2 regions of the Tolypothrix campylonemoides VB511288_2 genome follow, and region 2 is predicted to be linked to the other one. Evidence: riboswitches for the same ligand, from Rfam matches in the RefSeq annotation. Region 2 holds a riboswitch; the other holds the start of a gene.
The links. Region 2 has a riboswitch for cyclic di-AMP ahead of AB0756_RS28060 (hypothetical protein). Riboswitches for the same ligand answer to the same signal wherever they lie in the genome.
Positions count from the first base shown of each region.

Region 1: another riboswitch for cyclic di-AMP. It lies ahead of AB0756_RS34100 (glycosyltransferase); the one in region 2 lies ahead of AB0756_RS28060 (hypothetical protein).

Region 1 covers NZ_JBFPMW010000016.1:1,342-10,964, forward strand. Annotated here, with positions in the region: gene AB0756_RS34090 (two-partner secretion domain-containing protein) at 1-2,475, shown strand, start outside; gene AB0756_RS34095 (hypothetical protein) at 2,615-2,872, opposite strand; gene AB0756_RS34100 (glycosyltransferase) at 3,030-4,313, opposite strand; cyclic di-AMP (ydaO/yuaA leader) riboswitch at 4,474-4,698, opposite strand; gene AB0756_RS34105 (glycoside hydrolase family 31 protein) at 5,159-7,609, opposite strand; gene AB0756_RS34110 (DUF2795 domain-containing protein) at 8,293-8,490, opposite strand; gene AB0756_RS34115 (response regulator) at 8,842-9,276, opposite strand; gene AB0756_RS34120 (nucleotidyltransferase domain-containing protein) at 9,509-9,623, shown strand, end outside.
Region 2 covers NZ_JBFPMW010000011.1:132,672-142,294, reverse strand. Annotated here, with positions in the region: gene AB0756_RS28090 (sensor histidine kinase) at 1-939, opposite strand, end outside; gene AB0756_RS28085 (hypothetical protein) at 958-1,341, opposite strand; gene AB0756_RS28080 (GTP-binding protein) at 1,342-1,839, opposite strand; gene AB0756_RS28075 (OmpA family protein) at 1,850-3,553, opposite strand; gene AB0756_RS28070 (hypothetical protein) at 3,580-4,185, opposite strand; gene AB0756_RS28065 (ArsB/NhaD family transporter) at 4,460-5,797, opposite strand; gene AB0756_RS28060 (hypothetical protein) at 6,003-6,704, opposite strand; cyclic di-AMP (ydaO/yuaA leader) riboswitch at 6,854-7,048, opposite strand; gene AB0756_RS28055 (ABC transporter ATP-binding protein) at 7,129-7,968, opposite strand; gene AB0756_RS28050 (ABC transporter substrate-binding protein) at 8,029-9,483, opposite strand; gene ntrB (nitrate ABC transporter permease) at 9,580-9,623, opposite strand, start outside.

The DNA of each region.
Region 1 (9,623 bases), on a different contig from region 2:
GGTACAATAAAAATCAACAATCGAGCGAGTGATTCAACACCGGAGTCTGGCTCATCCATTCCTGCGGCGTTGAACACGGGTTCGTTAGGAACTGGGCGTGCTGGAAACGTATCACTGTTCGCTACGGGCTCAATGGAGTTACTCGGACAAGATACTAACTCCTTGGATGAAGTCATTTCCACTTATAACTATCTTGGCAAGCAGATAGGAGGTGGAGATATTAGGCTTGAAGCAAATCGTGTCTATTTAAATAACGCCTATCTAAATGCTACTGGTGGCTACGGAGGACTTATCTCAGTTGTGGGCAAAGATTCGGTGTCAATAACTGAAAACAGTTTCCTCAATGGTGGTACTGGTTCGGGGGATGCTAAAGACATTACAGTCGAGTCGAACGGGATCGTCACTATCGATCGCAGCTGGCTTGGTAATAACGTTGGCGGCGAACAATCCGGTAATGCAGGTAATATCAAGATTGCTGGCCAAGCGGTTTATATAATCAAGGGGTCTTTGTTAGAGACGAGATCCGAAGCGAATGGTGGTAACTCTGGTAACATTCAGATCGATGCCACGGGAAGAGTAGAAATATCAGGTATCGATCCAACGCATGGTGGTTCAGGCGATCGCACGCCAAACGCTCCCAACAGCTTGCTGAGTGTGATTGCTGACTCAGATACCAGAGGAAATCCAGGTGATATTACTATTAAAGCAGGAGAAATTTACATAACCAATCGTAATATAAATGGTGGTGTTTTTCCAGCCTTAAATGCTGGTAGCAGTGCAGACAGACCGTCTGGAAAAGTTTCGCTTTCTGCCACAACTGGCTCTATAGCTTTAATAGGGCAGGATAAACTCTTTCCCGATGCTATCATCTCTACCTACGGTCTTCAAACATCATCTGGTGGTGGAGACATTTCTCTAACAGCCAAGGGCTCTATTTTTTTGCAGTCTGCGTATGTTGTCAGTGCAAGAGCAAATGGCGGAAATATATCGCTTATTGGAAATGATGCGGTCTCTATAACTGAAAATAGCTTTCTGAATGCTGGAACCACTCAAGGCAATTCTGGTTCCATCACAATCCAATCTAATGGTCCTGTGATTATCCAACGGAGTCTCGTTGGTAACAATGTTGGTTTGAGCGAGCGATCGGGTAATGTAGGTAACACCAAAATCAGTGGGAAATCTGTTTCCATAATTGATGGGTCACTCATAGAAGCTAGCTCGGAAAGGAGTGGTGGCAACTCTGGTAGTATTGATATCGATGCTGTAGAAACAGTCGAAATATCGGGCATCGATCCATTGCATGACCCTAACGTTGACAGTAGCGATTTTACCAAAATTTTTCCGTATACTGTTGTAACAGCAACTAGTAATTACGAATCAATCGGTCAGGCAGGTAATATTAATATTACAGCTCGTACATTACGGGTATCAAATGGGGCAAGTATAAGAGCACAAAGTCAAAACGCCCGTAACAGTGGGAATATTAATATTGATGCCAAGATTGTTGAACTCACAAGTGGCGGACAACTGCTAACTAATGCTGCAGGTAGTGGCAATGCTGGTAACATTAGCATAAAAAACAGCGATCGCATCCTGATTTCAGGGAGTAACTCTAACTACGATGCAGTCTTTGAGCAAATAAAACAAACTTATAACAACAGTTATCCTCAGATTGTACTGGGTGCTGGTGTTTCACCCACAGATGGTTACAAGTATATACTTGGTTACGCTGGTCCTAACAGTGGGATATTTGCCAGTACAGAATTAACTGATGGTGGCAACATTACATTAAATGTAGGGAAAGTTTTGCAACTACGCCATAACGGGCAAATCTCTGCCAAAGCCGGAGAAAGAGGCAAAGGAGGTAACATTACTATTAATGCATCTAATGGTTTTATTGTAGCTGTCTTAAAAGAAAATAGCGATATCATCGCCCAAGCCGTCGAAGGTAGTGGGGGTCGTATTACAATTAACGCTGCGGGTATTTATGGATTGGAAAATCGTACCCAGTTGTCATCGGATGATACCATCAGTGAAATTAACGCCAGCTCGGAGTTTGGCACAGACGGCTCCGTAGAACTGAACACTTTTGAATTTGAGCCAAATATTGATTCAGTTAACCTACCAACAGTACCTGTTGATACTCAAATATCCCAAAACTGCAATCATTCAAATCTGACTCAAAGTAAATTCACTATAACTGGACGTGGTGGCTTACCTCCCAATCCCAATGAAAATCTCACTTCTGATGCAGTATTGGTGAATTGGATAACGCCTGCATCTAGTGAAACAAACAACTCCAACTTACACGGTATGACTGTATCAAAAACTACTATACAACAGAGCGTTACAGAAGCAACTGGGTGGACAGTCAATCAAAAGGGAGAGATTTTTCTAACAGCTCGCCCAGCCTCAGTCACGTCTCACAGTCCTTGGTCAGCACCAATCCTTTGCAGTTCTGGAATTTCCAAATAAAAACTTACCTCACAGCGCATTCATCTATGCAAATTACAGTAGTTTTCACCTAAATGAACCACAGTAGTAAGGGCGCAAGACCGCCGCGCCCTTACTACTGTGGTTTATTTACCTTGAAAATGGCTGTAAAACTATGCTTTTATGCTTGCAATGCGACCTCACTTTCTACCGATTCTGAGGAAATACGAGTAGGAACTGCTTCTATCTCCACTCGCACCCATTCGGAGTAGACATCTTCCAAAAATCTGCTGCGATCGGGGCTTTCGTTAGCAATCTCTCTTACTTTGAGAGTCGTTACATAAACTCCTTGTACGACTTCATGACCGTACCCAACAACTTGACCAATTAGCCCGGTCACTTGATGGCGTGCATAGTCACCAATCTCTAACATTGTCATAACTCCTTGACTAGATAGACGGAACGGTTTGTTTTTTACGTTTGCTACAGAATATTGACAATTGGTTGAACGGGGATCGCTTGAGGCGGTGAAATGATTGCAACTTCCTTGATAGAGCGATGGAAGAATGCGAATTCAAGCCTTCGCCGACCGCTTGTCAAGCCACAACCTGAGGTTTTCTCTCTTGTTCTTGTGTGGTGACAACTTCTGGTAACAAATGAGTGTAAAGATGAGTTAATCTGGAGGCAACACTTTGCCAGCTGAAAGCAATTTCTACACGCTGTCTACCTGCTTCACCAAGGCGATCCCGCCATTCTGGATTGATTAGAATGCGGTCAATAGCTAAGGCAAAAGCATCTTCATCCTTGGGAGGAGCAAGCAATCCTGTTACCTCAGGTACTACTGTAAATCGCAAACCACCAACATCACTGGCAACAACTGGAGTTCGGCTCGCCATCGCTTCAATGGCAACCAAACCAAAAGGTTCGTAGTGACTGGGGACAACACACACATCAGCCGCTGCATAGTATAAAGGCAGAACAGCCTCATCTAGACGACCTGGAAAGGCTGTGTAATTCTCCAGTCCAAGTTCAGACACAATACCAGAGATGCGATCGCGCTCGATTCCATCACTATAACCGGGACGACTGCCACCTCCAATAATTAATTGTAGGTTAGCGACAGAGTGCAAACTTGACTTTGCAAAAGCTCTCACAAGTGTCTCAATACCCTTGCGTTTATCAAAGCGACCAACGTAGAGTACAACCTTTGCATCAGGAGCAATACCCAATGTTTGACGTGCTTGAGAGCGTTCAACCGAGCCAAATTTCTCAATATCGGTACCGCAAGGAATAACTTCTATGCGTCCAAGAGAAGAAACTAGCTTTCGCATATGTTCCTGTTCTTGGGGGCTAGTCGCAACAACTCGATCGACACACTCCAGACAATTTTTTTCTACAGCTAGTCTGATACTAGCTATTGCTGGTACGTCAGAAACAGTGCTGTATTTCACTGCTCCTAATGAATGGTATGTATGCACTTGAATCAATGGTTGCCGCTTTTTTAGTTCCATACCCACCCAAGAAGACAACCAATAGTGAGTGTGAACCAGAGAATACTGAAAACCTTGATTTTGCTGGAATGATTGAAACTCTGCGATAAATTCAGGTAGATAATCTAGCAGGCTATCCCGACCTATAAACTCTATCGGACCAGCTTTTAGCCGAATTGTTCGACAGTTAGTTCCATGTTGGATAATAGCTGCTTGCTCGGGACTGCTGAGGCGAGTGAACATATCCACCTGCCAACCTTTTTGAGCTAGTGCGTAACCTATCTGACGGACATACACGTTTTGTCCACCAGCCTCTTCTTGTCCTATTTCTGCAGCAGGATCTCCATCCACAGAAATCAAAGCGATACGATGCTTTTTTGTCAGTAGCATAGTTAAACTTCACCACATGGCAATCTTTCCTGCCTCAGATATCTGAGTGGAGGTAATATGACCCCTTACCCAAAGCTAAGGGCAGGTACAACGAAGCGCACAGATACCAGCCAAGGATACCGACGAGAACAAGGCATTACTTGTTAAGAATGCTGTTCGCTCAGTCTCCTCTCAATGCCGACGAAGTTAGCTGACGGGCTAGGACTGAGAGATGTCCCTCTTTAACAAGGATGAAATATAAAGTTTAAAGGATGATGTGAGAAAAAGGACCTCTTATTTATCCTTTATACTTAAGTCTCTATCCTTTTTAAAGATTAGCCCCAACGGTGGTTCCTCCGCTTCAAGTTTACCTACGGGAACACTGTGTCTAAGGCAAACCAAGAATTAGGCAGACCGAATCTATATTGTTAAGAATTTAACGCGTAACCTTCACATAAGTCAACCTTCTTCAAGGAAGACTTCTTTTAGCAACAAGCATTGCTACTCTCCATTACGTTTTACTGCGAGTTGTGTAATTCTGAACGTAACCGTTTAACAAAGCCAGCTTGGTCTAACAAGTTATGGATAAACAATTATGAAGTACGACCTCCATCCAACATATATCCTTCATCGAAATAAATTTCAAATGCTTAACATAAGTTATCATAATTATATGAATTTTCTTTAAAGAAAATTATATGCATTACTTTTTTATCTGAATATTTTGTTGCAAATATTAAATCAATTTTATGTCTAGCGAGAGATGACAAAATATCATTTTCTTTTTTTAATTTTTCGGCTAGTTGGGTGGGCAATGCCCACCGATATCGAATAGTTTGGGAGCATGAGGGCTCACGTCCCAATCCCTAGCCTTGGATGCGAACCTGATGGAAGCGATCGCTGACATCACCCCCCTCTAAGTTTGGGAACTCCAATATCTGTCCGGTGCAAGTCACCTCTTCTCCATCAACCCACACTTGTTGCAGTTTGATTCCATGTACGTGTAGGCTCATCGATTTATAGGGGAAAGGATATTTCCCTTCTTCTGTCCAAGTGATTTCCAGACCGTTCTCGGAACGTGTCATCCCAAACTTATCTACTCTTGATTCTCCATAGCCATCACCTGCATCAGTGTAGAGAACGGTTTCACGGCTGTCTTCTTCTACAGGAGGGTAAATATGGAGAATTAATTGCTTTTTCTCCTCCATTGGTAAAATACTTCCAGCCAAAACGAACAGGGGAATTTGTTCTAGCGGTGCTTCGATTGTGATTTGTTGGGAACCTTCTAAAGCTGTATCATCCCAAAAATTATACCAGAAACCTTTAGGTAAAATCACTTGTCGCGATCGCGCTCCTTCTTGTACGATCGGACAAACAAGTAACGCCTCACCCAACAAGAAAGCATCTTCCACAGACCAGAGTTCGGGTTCATCCGTTGCAGACCAGAAAAGAGGACGCACGGGAGGATAACCTTTTTGTGTTGCTTCCCAAGACAAGGTATAGAAATAGGGAAGCAATCGGTAACGGAGTTCTAAATATTGCCGAATGATACTTAAATAAGGTTCTCCATAAGTCCAAGGCGTGCGGTGTTCCACATTATTAGAAGAGTGGGTGCGGTAAAACGTAAAAAAGGTTGCCATTTGGAACCACCGCAAGTAAAGCTCAGCACTAGGATTTCCCTGAAAACCACCGATATCGGGACCGCTATAAGGAATGCCAGAAAGCCCCAAACCTACGACTGTTGCTATAGTTGTACGCAACGCAATCCAGGTACACTCTACATCACCCGTCCAAGTCCAAGCGTAGCGCTGAAGACCAGCCCAGCCCGCACGGGAAACAATAAAAGGGCGTTGCTGGGGATGGTATTGGCACAAACTTTCATATGCTGCTTTTGCCTGTAGTAACCCGTAGACATTGTGTGCTTCGCGATGATCCCCGCCCCTACCTTCCATATAATGTTGCGTTACTTTGGGAAGCGAGCGATCGCCCCAAGCAATAAAAGCAGCCGGTTCATTCATATCGTGCCAGAAACCGGCGACACCCACATCCAGCAGATACTGATATTGCCGACTCCACCATGCACGAACTTTGGGGTTAGTAAAATCTGGAAATACACACCACCCAGGCCAAACAGGTGCAACAACAAGTTTTCCGTTAGGGAGTTTGCAAAAGCCGTCCAGTATTTGACCTTCTAAAAATAAATTACTGTGACGGCTGTACTTAATACCGGGATTGAGAATAGCAATAAATTGCACCCCAAGTTCTTTGAGTTCTTGTGTAAAACTTCCTAATTTAGGAAAGCGATCGGGATCGATCGTAAAAGCTCTGTTGCCAACTTGACAATCGATATCCAAATGAATCGCACTTAAAGGCAAATTGCGTTCTTGAAATGCTCGGGCTTCTTCTCGGATTTTTTCTTCTGTACGGTATCCCCATTTAGATTGGTGATACCCCAAAGCCCACAAGGGAGGTAAAGCAGCACGCCCTGTTAACTCTGTGTAGCGTTCTAAAAGTTGAGCGGGTGTACCATAAGTAAAGTAGTAACGCAGCGATCCCCCTTCAAAATTAGCAACAGCAGTTTCCCCAAAGGTAAAATAAGCGTCAAAAGAATTTTCATAAAAGATGAGATAACTGCCAGAGGAATGCAAACTCAAATACACGGGAATACACAGATACATTGGATCTGAACCGGGACCATACATACCTGCAGCATCATAGTTCCACATCCGGTATGTTTTTGGTTGTTGCTTCTCATCTTTGGCAGCACGTAAGTTAAGAGAAGAAAATCGTTCCCCAAGACCGTATATTTGTTCTTCTTGTCGCAATTGTGCTTGATGCAACCATCCTTCATTTTTACAAGAAGGGGCAAATTCTTCACGTAATATTTGTCCTGAGGAATCACAAAACTTTAAACTACCATCTTCTTTGACAATAACTTTTAGCTTGGCACTAGAGATGGAGACACCGTTTTCTATTTCTTCTACGTGAGTTTTCACATCCTGCCAATCTTTGCGGGCAATGCCATAAGGAATAGGTGGTATACCAGGTTTCCAATCGACTCGAATTAACTCTTCAGTCAGAAAAGAAATTTGTAATTCTGCAAGTTCAAAATAGAAATTAGCACCTTTTTCTGTAAGTTCGGTATGAGTCAGTTTTCCAGGCTTATTAAAACCTTTTTCTGTAGAATACTTGAAAAATTTGCGTTCTATGTTATCTCTCAAGCGAGAATAAAGAAGTGCATGAGGCGTGTACTTGAAGTAAAAGAGAGAACCCCAAAAGAACTTTAGCTTTAGTTGAATTTCTTTAAGCCTATTCATAATATAATATGTGTAATTGGTTAGTTGTTAGATTATTGCGATCCTGCTAAAGTCTCAAGCACAAACCAGATAATAACTACTGGTGTAAGTTCCATAGATAAGGAATTTTGTCATTCTTCTTAGGTTCTGAATTAAAAATTTAAAGATAACAAGAATTCTTTGTCAGAAGTATCTACTTGAGGAGGGAAATGAAAATAAAAGGCTTAGGGTGTATAGCCGAGGCAGCGCTTTGCCGAGAGCAGTAAGTTGCGGGGTTTCCCCCCGTTTAGGCGACTGCTCTGAGTTCCCCCCGTTGTTCGCCTCTACGGTGGTGTACACATCTTTAGAGATCTCCCTAAAACTCCCAATAAATTGGGAGACTTGAACAATTTTCCCCCTTAAAAAGGGGGGCTAGGGGGGATCGAAACTGTCAAAAGGGATTTTAGGAGACTTGTGTGTAAACCGTAGGTTGTTCGCCTAGGTCTCCACTCCTGAGATAGCGCCTACCGTCGGTGAATTCTACTCTAAGGGCAATATAGTAAATTTGGGATGCTCCCAATAAAAACTTCAAAAGATTGATAGCCTTCTCAGTTCTTTCCTCTGCGATCTAGCGTCTGTTGCGGATTAAAAGTATTTTATTTAACAGCAGAAGCCAATAGTACGCAGAGGAAAAAGATAAGGGATGACTGCCTGATTTTATCAAGCTATGCCATCATGCCCATTGCTTGGCTCACATCCGTAGCTGTTTCGTATTGCTGATTTGGTAAATGCCTTAAAGCCCGAAGGACTCTTTCATCAACACCTTTCTCCTCAGCATAAAAAATTAAGTCTTTCTTACTGACCGGATATTGAACTTCATTCAAGTTTTTCTGTAGCTGTACGCGGTTTACTCTAAACATCATGACAACCTCCTACAAATGGACTGGGACTCACACTACTTTTTCCGATGGTGCAAAAAATGCTCTTGCACTCAGTTTATAAATTCACAATCTATTCTGAAGCGGTAAAAGACGATTGTGAAAATATCAACTGTTCATCAGACCAGCTTGGTGTTGAGCTTCACTCGTTAATTAAGGTACAAATTTTAGATAATATGAACTTCCTGCTATTGGAGGAAAAAAATCAAAATTTTGACTGAAAATTTTTCCTAACATCCACCTGAGGAGAGAAATTATTATTTGAATGTTTTGATGAAGTTCGATATGGCTGTCTTCCGTTAAGCTTCGCTTATCGCTTTCAGAATATACACTCGATTAGTGCGGATTCTGAGATAGTAACGACACAACTTCCCTTAAAATTTCTTCAAAACCCCGTACAGACATAGGCTTGACAAAATATAAGTTAATGCCAACGGCTGTAAAGCGATCCGCATTATCTGTATCCGTAGAACTGCTCATAACAACAATCGGTAAATCCTTAAAATCATTTTGTTCCCTAATCCACGTTACTAGCTCTAACCCTCCCATACGAGGCATTCTTGTATCTGTTAAAATAATGTTTGGAAATGGGTAAATCTCTCTATTTGCATAAGAACCTTCACCGAGCAAATAGCTCACAGCCTCGTTCCCGTTTGTCACGTTTTTTAGGATCATCTGTAAGTTGGTTCTTACAGCAGCACGTTGAATAAAAAGTAAATCATCAGGGCTATCCTCAACCACCAGAACAATAGGTAACTTGGTATCACTCATTTCTATAAGTGGAATAATCTAAAAAATTATACAAAATTCTAAAGTCATGAGGCTAACTGATTTCTACCCCGGTTATATAGCAATCCTATTTGAGATCTAAACAGAAGACAAGGAAGAGGTGTTTGTAAATCATTTAGGACAGCGATCGCTTATCGCAGAAGGCTTAAGCTTGGTCGATCGTGCTTCACATCAGTGGTAAGATTTACCAAGTTCCAACTACGTGAATCAAAAAATGGACGATCTTTTATCAAGACTTATTATAGATTTGCAGGAAAAATACAAGCCACATACCATCATTCTTTATGGTTCGCGTGCTAGAAAGGATTGTACTCCTTCAAGTGATATTG
Region 2 (9,623 bases):
TGGAACACCAAATCCTTCATCATCAACGATAAATAAAATATATTCTCTTTCCTGTTGCAAACTTACTGTTACTGTAGATGCTGGTGGGCTGTGTCGAAAAGCATTTTCTATTAAGTTTGTCAGTACCCTATCCAAACGTGATTTATCCCCAATGACTCTCCAGTCAATGGTTGTGTTGGTATTGACAGCTAATTCTAATTGCATTTCGTTGAGCACAAAAGAAGGGGTAAAGAGTTCTATCACTTCCCTTACACAAGCTAATGCGTCTGGTGCATTGGCAACATCAGATGTAAAAGATTCTAAAGACTTGATTTCAGCAGAGAAGGCATCTAATATCTGTCGAATCAGCATTTCTTGTTTTTGCGATTGCTTCTTACCAATTTCTAATCGTTCTTTTCCCTTGGGTGTTAAGTTTTCAAACTCTAAAAGAGCCAAACAGCAATTGATACCGCTTAATTGTCCTGCTATATCGTGGATCACGCAATGTATTAAAACTTCTTTTTTTTGAGTTTCTTTAAAAAGATGATGATACTCTAATTTATTTTCTCGAGCTTTTTGTATAATTGATTGCTTTTCTATAAATAAATCTTCTTTTAATTCTATTAAAAGAAATGGACGTTGCTCTACACATATTGCTAAAGCTTCAAAATGATATTCTTTTCCAGAAGCGTCTGCTTGATACCACAACCCTGATTTTAATATTTTATCGCCATTAATTTGCCATAGGTCTTCAGCATCAATTAAAAATGTTTCTAAAAAAGGAAACATATCTCGCAGGACTAATATATCTGTTTCTAAATTGATTTGTGGATGAAAAAATCCCCTTAACCAATCCGGTACAAAACCAATAATTTTAAAGTTATTCTGCTCTAAACGCTCTAATATTAAAGTTTTTAATGTAGCAAAAATTTTTTCTGTAATAGATGTAAATTCGCTCATATTAGCTACTCGTTTATATTAAAAATTTCTATGTATTAAGTTAGAATGATTAATTTGTTGTTGAATAATCCCTATATGCATCTCATCCCAGGTCGCATCTAATAGTAATACCCAATCTCCTTCTTTTGAAGGAAATAAATGGACATCTGCACAGATTCCAGAAGTTATTTTCACACAAGGAAAGAATAAGGGTACTCCTTCTAGCGGTAAAAGTCCTTCTAGAAAAAAAATTTGTTTTTCTGCTTTTTCACCTTGTTGCAAGTTTAGGAGTCCATAGGCAGATAATTGACCTCCCCAAGTTGATAGACAGCCATCTTGATTAACTAAAAGATAGGCTAGAGAACGTTCCTCTTTGAAAAAAGAGAGAAGATAATCAGTCACGCAAGTGGGAATATCAAACATTTATTCCTCCAAAATTTTGGAAGCAAGACTTTGAAAAACTTCTTCTATATTTAAACCAGTTTTAGCACTTGTTTTTATAACAACCAAACCTTGCTGGATGAGTTGTTCAACTTCATTATTTTCTATTTCCCATTCATCTGCTAAATCCCATTTATTTAAAACTAAAATACACGGAACTTTATCGATAGTTTCTTCTACTCTTTGTCTGAGATTTAAAGCTTTATCTAAGGTATGATGTCTGGTTCCATCTGCCACTAGTAAATAACCAGACGAACCTCTTAAATAAGACATTCTTACTCTTTGAAATTCGTCTTCTCCATAAAGATCCCAAAGAATCAGGTTTAACTCTTTTCCTTTTAAGTTAATTGTTTTTTTATCAATTTTGACGCCTACGGTTGTTTGATATTTTTCTGAAAAAATACTGTAAACATATCGAGAAACTAAACTGGTTTTACCTGTAGCAAAGGCACCGACCATACAAATCTTTTTCTGAAGCATAAAACACTTCCTATCTTACAGTACCAGATAAGAATATCCTAAAGGAAACTTTACGGCTATACTTTCCACCTTTTTCTCTCAATTCCATATTTGGGGGTTCGCGATCGCCAGCACCCATGGCATTAAAATAACTGGTATTGATTCCTCTAGCCGCTAGAGAATAGAGAATTGTACTAGCACGAGATTGTCTGAGTACTATGTTTCTTTGTTCGCTTCCAGTGCTATCCGTATAGCCTGTAATTTGAATGCTGAGTTTTTTCCCAAGATATTGAGCAATGCTAGAGACTTTTTTGATATCTGATACCAATTCTTGTATTTTTTTCTCTTCCCCTGATACCAACTCTGTCGTTCCTTCAATAAATAACAAGTTTTTTCTTTCAATTTGTTTTTTGTAAATTTCTAACTGAATAAGTTCATCCTCAATTAATTTTTGATCGTTATATTGAGACACTCCAGGAATATTTTTCCACACTTTTCGTGTCTCTAAAATCCATTGAAAAGGCGCAGAGCCAGTAGCGTTAAGAATTCCATTATCATCTACTTGAAATAATACAGTTGATGGTGAATTGAGTAGTTTTGCTGCTCTTTTTTCAATAAGTTTAGGTTCAAACGAAAGGTATCTTTCCCATCGAGTTATAACTTCCTTAGAAGAGAAATGGAATTGTTTCATCACCATATTAGGCTCTACAGCTAAAGAATCTCTCATCCCGGAAATAAAATACTTTCCAGCACGAGTTTCTGCTTTAATAATAACAATTCCAGGTTGAGAGTCCAAGTCTTCTATAAAAGCGTTCCAACGCATTTGGTTTCTAATAGCAAAAAAGCTATAAATTCCCAGACTTAGACCTAGAGTACCTAAGAATGCTAATGCATAAGGAAACTTCTTTTTACTCCGCTCTTTGTATTGAGATGTCAAACAAGCTTGGAGAAAAGGTATACTATCAGCAAATGGTTCTGTTTCTCCGTCAAAGGCAATCAATTCTCTATATAGCTTGTGATGAATTTTTTCTATTGCATCTTGAAAAACTAATCTTAATTCATGAGGAGTATTGCCTCTAATGATACCTGCTAGAACTGCTTGGGGTCCCTCTTCAATCCAAATTGTTAGTTCTCCATAGTATAAACTATAAAGAGTATCTTCTTTTTTTGTATTAAAAGAGTCTTTGACAAAATCCTGGATGGCTGTTAGCATTGCTGAGACCAAATCAGGGTCTTGAATCGTTACCTGTGGTGCGACAACATGTTGCAACAGCAATCCATTTTTTTTATGAATCAGGAAAACCTGTTCCACTCGATACACCAATGTCCGAAGCAGCACGATCTGGGCAAATGTTTTCCCAGTCACAAGTGCTTCTATTCTCCACTTTAAACTCTTTGGCGAGAAGCCAGATTCCAAAGTTTTATCTAAAGATTGAATCATCTCTTGGACAGCTGCGATCGCCGCTTTACGGGTAGCTGGTCCTACAATAGGAAAAATGGCAGTTGCAAGAACATCTTGATCTTTTTGAACAGAGGCTTGAATGGCTTGCTCTACGGTGGGAACCAGGGCGTCGCTGAGTTCTTTCTCCTCTGCTCGTTGTGTTGCTTCTGGTAGCAATCGACTGAGATCTTCTGCTGTGATCTCTGGGTTATCTAATCTTTCGTATATTTTCTCTAATTTTTGTGGTTCAACCCCAAAAAGTAAAGTACGAAGTTCATTTAATTCATTTGTCATTTGTCATTGGTTACAGAGCGCTAGTTTTAATGTTGAGAATTTAAGCGAATGGCTAGTTCTGAGAAAAGATTAGCTAGGGCGTTACGGTCAGTTTTCTCAATCCGGAGTTCTTGAGTTTCTCGTTGTAATAAAGCCGTAATTTCTTCATATTTTTGCCTGATATCATCTTGTAGGTTTTTGGATTGATTGAGAATTTGCTCGCGAATTTCACGGTGGTTATTATTAGTTTTTTCTTCTATTTGGTTAATTTTTTTATCTAAAGATGTAGTTAAATTTCTATTCTCTTCAGCCATTGATTTTAAAGCTTCACCACGTTCTCCCTGCTCGTTTTTGACACGTTCTGACAAAGATTCAATCTCATTTTTAATATAAATTTCTAGAGTGTCTAGACGTTTTTTTGTTTCTTCTCTAAGGTCAGCATATTCCTTCTCCAAACGCTCTTCCAAACGGGCAAATCTTTTTTCTACGTCCCGCATTTGATTGCCGAAAAGAATATCTCTGACCTTAGCCAAATTGTTACCTTCTGCAATCTCAGTGCCACCCAATAAAGATTTATTTATATTGTGGTTTAACCCAGATAGATCTGATTCCGTCCTATAATTGTTATTCTGTTCTGATTCAGAGGGATTCATAGATGACATCCTTTCATTAATCTGTGGCTGAGTTGACTCTTTGTTGTTTTAACATACTGAGCCCGTGCTAGGTATTTCCTTGGTACTTAGCTATGTGTCTACTCCGTAGCCTAACATCTTTGCATGAGTCGTGCTCTGCGTGGAATTAGTATTTTATAAAGAAAGTTAACAGGCTTAAAGAATTTTTGAGATTTATTATTTTTTTTAAATTTTTTTAGCTCGCTAAATTAAAAAAGAGCGTTAGATACGCTCTTTTGTCTGCTGATGCTGATTTTTACAGAAGAAAACGGAATAGCATATACAAGGCAGAAGCTGTAAGTTGTAACAACATCACTGGCAAACCGTAATGTAGAAAAGATTGGAATGATATGCGACGCCCGTGTTGTTCGGCAATTCCTGCAGCAACTATGTTGGCGGATGCGCCAACTAAAGTCCCATTTCCTCCCAAAGTCGCGCCAAACATCATTGCATAAAAAAGTGGCAGAACTTCAGGAGGAAATTGTCCCTGAAAATTTTGTGCTAAAACTTCAGTTGGTGCCAATCCGACATTAACAAGGTACTGTTTGAGTAATGGTACCATTGCGACAACAAGTGGAATATTGGGAACAACGCTAGAAAGCAACCCAATGAAAAAGACAAGACATAAAGAACCAACAAGAATGTTTTTTCCTAAAATAGCTGCTAAAACTCCAGATAAACTGTTGATAACACCAGTTTTTTCCAAGCCACCAATAAGTACAAAAATACTCATAAAGAATATTAAAGTACTCCAATCCACATCTCTTAATATATTATTGACTGTGTCAATTTTGCTTTGATGGGATAAAAGCATTGCTAAAGCAGCTCCTAACAAAGCGACAGCAGCTGGTGAAACAGGAACTGGTAAATATTCTCCCGCAATAAAAAAGATTAATACGAAAGCAACTATGAATCCGCCTATGATTAAAACTCGTGGATGGTTGATTTGAGGATGCGGTAGTTGTTCGAGGTTTTCTAGCTTGGTTTTCCAGATTTTACGAAAGAGGAAAGGTAAGATTGCTATTATAGTAATGATGGCGATCGCCCCTCCGAGACTCAAGCGCCACAAGTAATCTATAAAACTAATATTGATTGCATCACCAACAATAAATGTAGCCGGATCTCCAACGATAGTTAGCAATCCTGCACTATTTGCTACAAATACCATAAGCATAAGTAACGGTACAAAATTCACTCCAACTTCCTCTGCAATTGGTGGAATTAAAGGTGCTAATAACATAACTGTAGTAGCATTTGGCAAAACAGCACAAATAGGAGTCGTAATTCCTACAATTCCTAGCAATAGACGATTCCCCTTACCTTTTGCAAGGATAACTATTTGAGTTGCAAGATATTCAAAAATCTTAGTAGGTTCAAATGCTCTGACAAGTACCATGACTCCAAAGAACAAACCCAATGTTCCGTGGCTGTTACCGATATAACTAACAGCATCTCCTAAAGTCATGACATTAGTAAAAACCAATAACAACGCTCCTAATAACGCAGCAATTGTCAAATTTACCCACTCTGTCATGATTAAGATTATGACGCTTATAAATGTGAGAATACTAATAAGTGCTTGCCAGTTTTCCATTATTGGTTAATAGTTAGTCTTTGGTTATAGAATACTAGAATTATAAGCATATTCTCGAAGTTTTCAAAAGGCAACAATTGAAAGGTAAACCATTTTTTAATTGTTTTAGTATATTTATGTTCGTAATGCACTCCTAAAGAATTAGAAACCCGACTTCTAAAAAAAAGTCGGGTTTCTAAATGTGGTAATTACAAAATTTTCGCCTCTAAATGTATTTATTTTGAATTGAATTTGGAATCCCTAATACCGAACACGGGAATTGAGAACCAAGATTTTGTACGATTGGATGACGGATTGAGTTACAGCCAAGGAATAAGATATCAGCTGATTCTGAAACAACAACTTTTTTAAGTTCTGTTGCAACACAACCAAACCGTAAATGAGCTTTGAAAGAACTTTTCCATTCAGCCGCCAAACTGCTGGCTTGTCTCAAAATACGTTCTGCTTGCGCGAATCTATCTACAGATTTTTCTTCCTGTATTGGGTGTGTTGAGTTATTTTGCCATCTTGTTTGAGTTACAATCCCCGTATTCAATTCTTCTTCTTCGGAGTCTGTTAAAAAATGTTGTATTACTTGTCGATCGGATCTGCGACTGCTTCCCACGTCATCTGCTGGCAAAACTTCTGCACCACCAGACATTAAACGATCTTCCATGACATAGACAACTTGAACTGTTACTTGAGCTTTCGTAGCCAAACGTGTTTGGTGAGCTGTTAACAAAGCAATATCTAGCGCAGTATGACTGTTCGGAGAACTGTTATAGCCAACAATTAAATTTATTGATGTTGACGCTTGGATTTCTTCAGAAATAGACATTTTTGGTGTTGGAAGCAGTACCATTTGCTCAATCAAATCATCTCTTCCAATAGCATTTTGCAGACGCACTAATAATGGCTTAATATTCACAGTCTTCTTCTCTCAGCACGAAACTACTTAATAAGGAGAAGCGGGTTATCTAAAGGATAAAGTGTGAAGTTGAGCTAACTTAAGACAACTTTTCATCTTTTATCCTGTCTAAGGAATCCCCAATGGAAACTGTTATTACAGCCAAATGTTGGGGTTCCTTCCATTGCCTACGGAGTTAGCTGACGGGCTAAGACTGGAAGGTGTCTCTCTTGAAATCGGAAGTATGAAGAATGAACTAAGAAAACGCAGTTTCTCATTTATCCTTTATCCTTTTACAAGATAAGCCCCAAAAATTGGTTCCTCCGCTTCAAATTTCGGAAATTTAAATTAGGCTACCCACTTTAACAGCGATCGACGACTAGTTCTCAGTTAACAATTATTTAGTTATTACTGGTTACTAGTCGCCGATCGCTGTTGCTGGTAATTACTCATCTTGAGTAAAGTACTTATCTAGGAAATTCAAGGCGTGATTGCGAAGTTCAAAATATTCTTTAGAGTTTCGCATTGCTCCGCGATCGCGTGGATGAGGAAAGGGTACTTCCAAGATTTCTCCAATCTTAGCAGAGGGTCCATTAGTCATGAGAACAATACGATCTGACATATAAATTGCCTCATCCACGTCATGAGTGACCATCATCACAGCCTGACGATGGTTTTCCCAAATATCCAATACTTGCCGCTGTAATTTCCCCCGAGTCAATGCATCTAATGCCCCGAACGGTTCATCCATCAACAACATTTTTGGACGAATAGCTAAGGCTCTTGCGATCCCCACACGCTGCTTCATTCCACCAGAAATTTCATCGGGGTATTTGTCAGCTGCCGCATTTAAGTTTACCATTGCCAAGTGTTCATTAACAATGCTGATTTTTTCAGATCTTGAGGCATCTTTGAGCACTTCATCCACCGCTAGTCGGATATTCTCCCGTACAGTCAACCAAGGTAGCAGGGAGTAGTGTTGAAACACCATCATGCGTTCAGCACCGGGTTTGCGAATTTCTTTGCCATCCAATCTTACGGAACCAGAGGTCGCTTTTTCTAAACCAGCAACAATCTTCAAAAGAGTGGACTTACCGCAACCAGAGTGACCGATGACAGAAATATACTCATCTTCACCTATGGTTAGATTGACATTATCCAGAACGACAAATTGCTCACCATCAGGTTTTGGATAGGATTTGGTGACACTGTCAATTTCCAGAAACGGAGTAGCGCCCATAGTGCGCGAATTGCTATCGTTTGTCAATGGAGTTGATTTTGTCATGGTAGCTTTAAGAGAGAGTAAAGATTTGTGGAGAGAGTTGTAAGCAATATCCCTATGGAGTTAGGACATATAAAACCGAGTAGGGGCGTTGGCTCTAATTTCAAAACTGTTGAGATAGCCTACAGGATCGCTGGGATCGAAACCTTTGTTGTCTATGAAAACTTCAGGGGACTCGACCTTGAAATCTTCTTTGGGCGACTTAATACCCATTTCTGCAGCAATTTCACGATATAAATCTGTTCTCCAACCTTGTGCAGCTAGTTTCTCTGCATCTTTGGGAAATTTCTTGATTTGACCCCAACGTGCTGCTTGAGTCATCATCCAAATACTTCTGGATCTCCATAAAAATGTAGAGTGTTCGTCAGGGCTTTTAGGAATGTTGTCAGGAATGTCGAAGAAAATTGTCGTATCAGCAGCTTTTATCGTGCGATCCTTACCATCAAACCCACCATAGTTATAGTTGCCCAAAATAGCGGGACCAGTAAATTTAGTTGTTGGCGCACCTTTTTTTCTAGGTTTTGCACCAGTAAACGAACGATCTGTTATCAGTTCGGCAACTTCTTGACGGTTTTCAGGTTTGCTGCAATACTGACAAGCCTCAATCATCGCCTTGACCAGAGAGCGATAGGTTTTGGGATAATTGACGATAAATGATTCCATCACCCCCAAAAGTCTATCTGGATGTCCCAACCAGACTTCTTTGCCTTGAGCAAAGGTAAAACCTACACCTTCATTACCAGTAATTGCACGAGTATTCCAAGGTTCTGCCACCATATAGGCTTGCATTGCGCCAATACGCACGTTCGTCACCATTTGTGGTGGGGGAACAATAATGACCCGAAACTCTTTAAATGGATCGACTCCTGCAGCAGCTGATATATAGCGGATAAAGTACTCGTAAATGGCAGAACTAAGAACAACTGCCCAAACTTTACTTTCCGCTGGCTGTTTTTCAAAAAAATCTCGAAAATCCCGACCAAACTCTTCCAAAGCTCGATCGCCATATTGTGCTTTGTACTGATACCACGGGCGCAACCCAAAATCCCACATGGCTTTATTCATCGTCATGGCATTTCCATGACGGTGAATTGTCATGGCTGCACATAAAGGGGCGTGACGAGCACCTTCAGCGCCGATTCTGGCATTGGTTACAGCACCAGACACAACGGGTGAGGCATCAAGGCGACCAAAGATAATTCCATCACGAGATGTTGCCCAGCTTGCTTCTCGATTGAGTTTGACGTTCAACCCATATTTGCGGAAAAAACCTTTTTTCCAAGCAATAGCAAAGGGCGCACAATCGTTGACAGGGACATAACCAACAGTGAGATTCGGTTTTTCTAACGTTTTGGAATCAACAACAGGTTGAACGGCAGCAGCTTCTTCTGTTAGCCCTTTAGCACTGCGGTCTCCGGAGATAGCACATGAAGATAAAGCCATTCCCGCTGCTGTTGCCCCTACTCCTACCAAAAACTCCCGTCGATGCAAAAGATTTTTCTTATCGGCGTTGTTCATAAATGATTGTTAGTTATTAGTTGTTAATTGTTAGTGGTTCTACTAACTACTGTGCGGGCGCAATGCCTTGCGCCCCTACTAACCACTATCCTTTAGTTAACTTGCGGTTTTTCCCGGACGACGAGTGACTAACTCTTGAA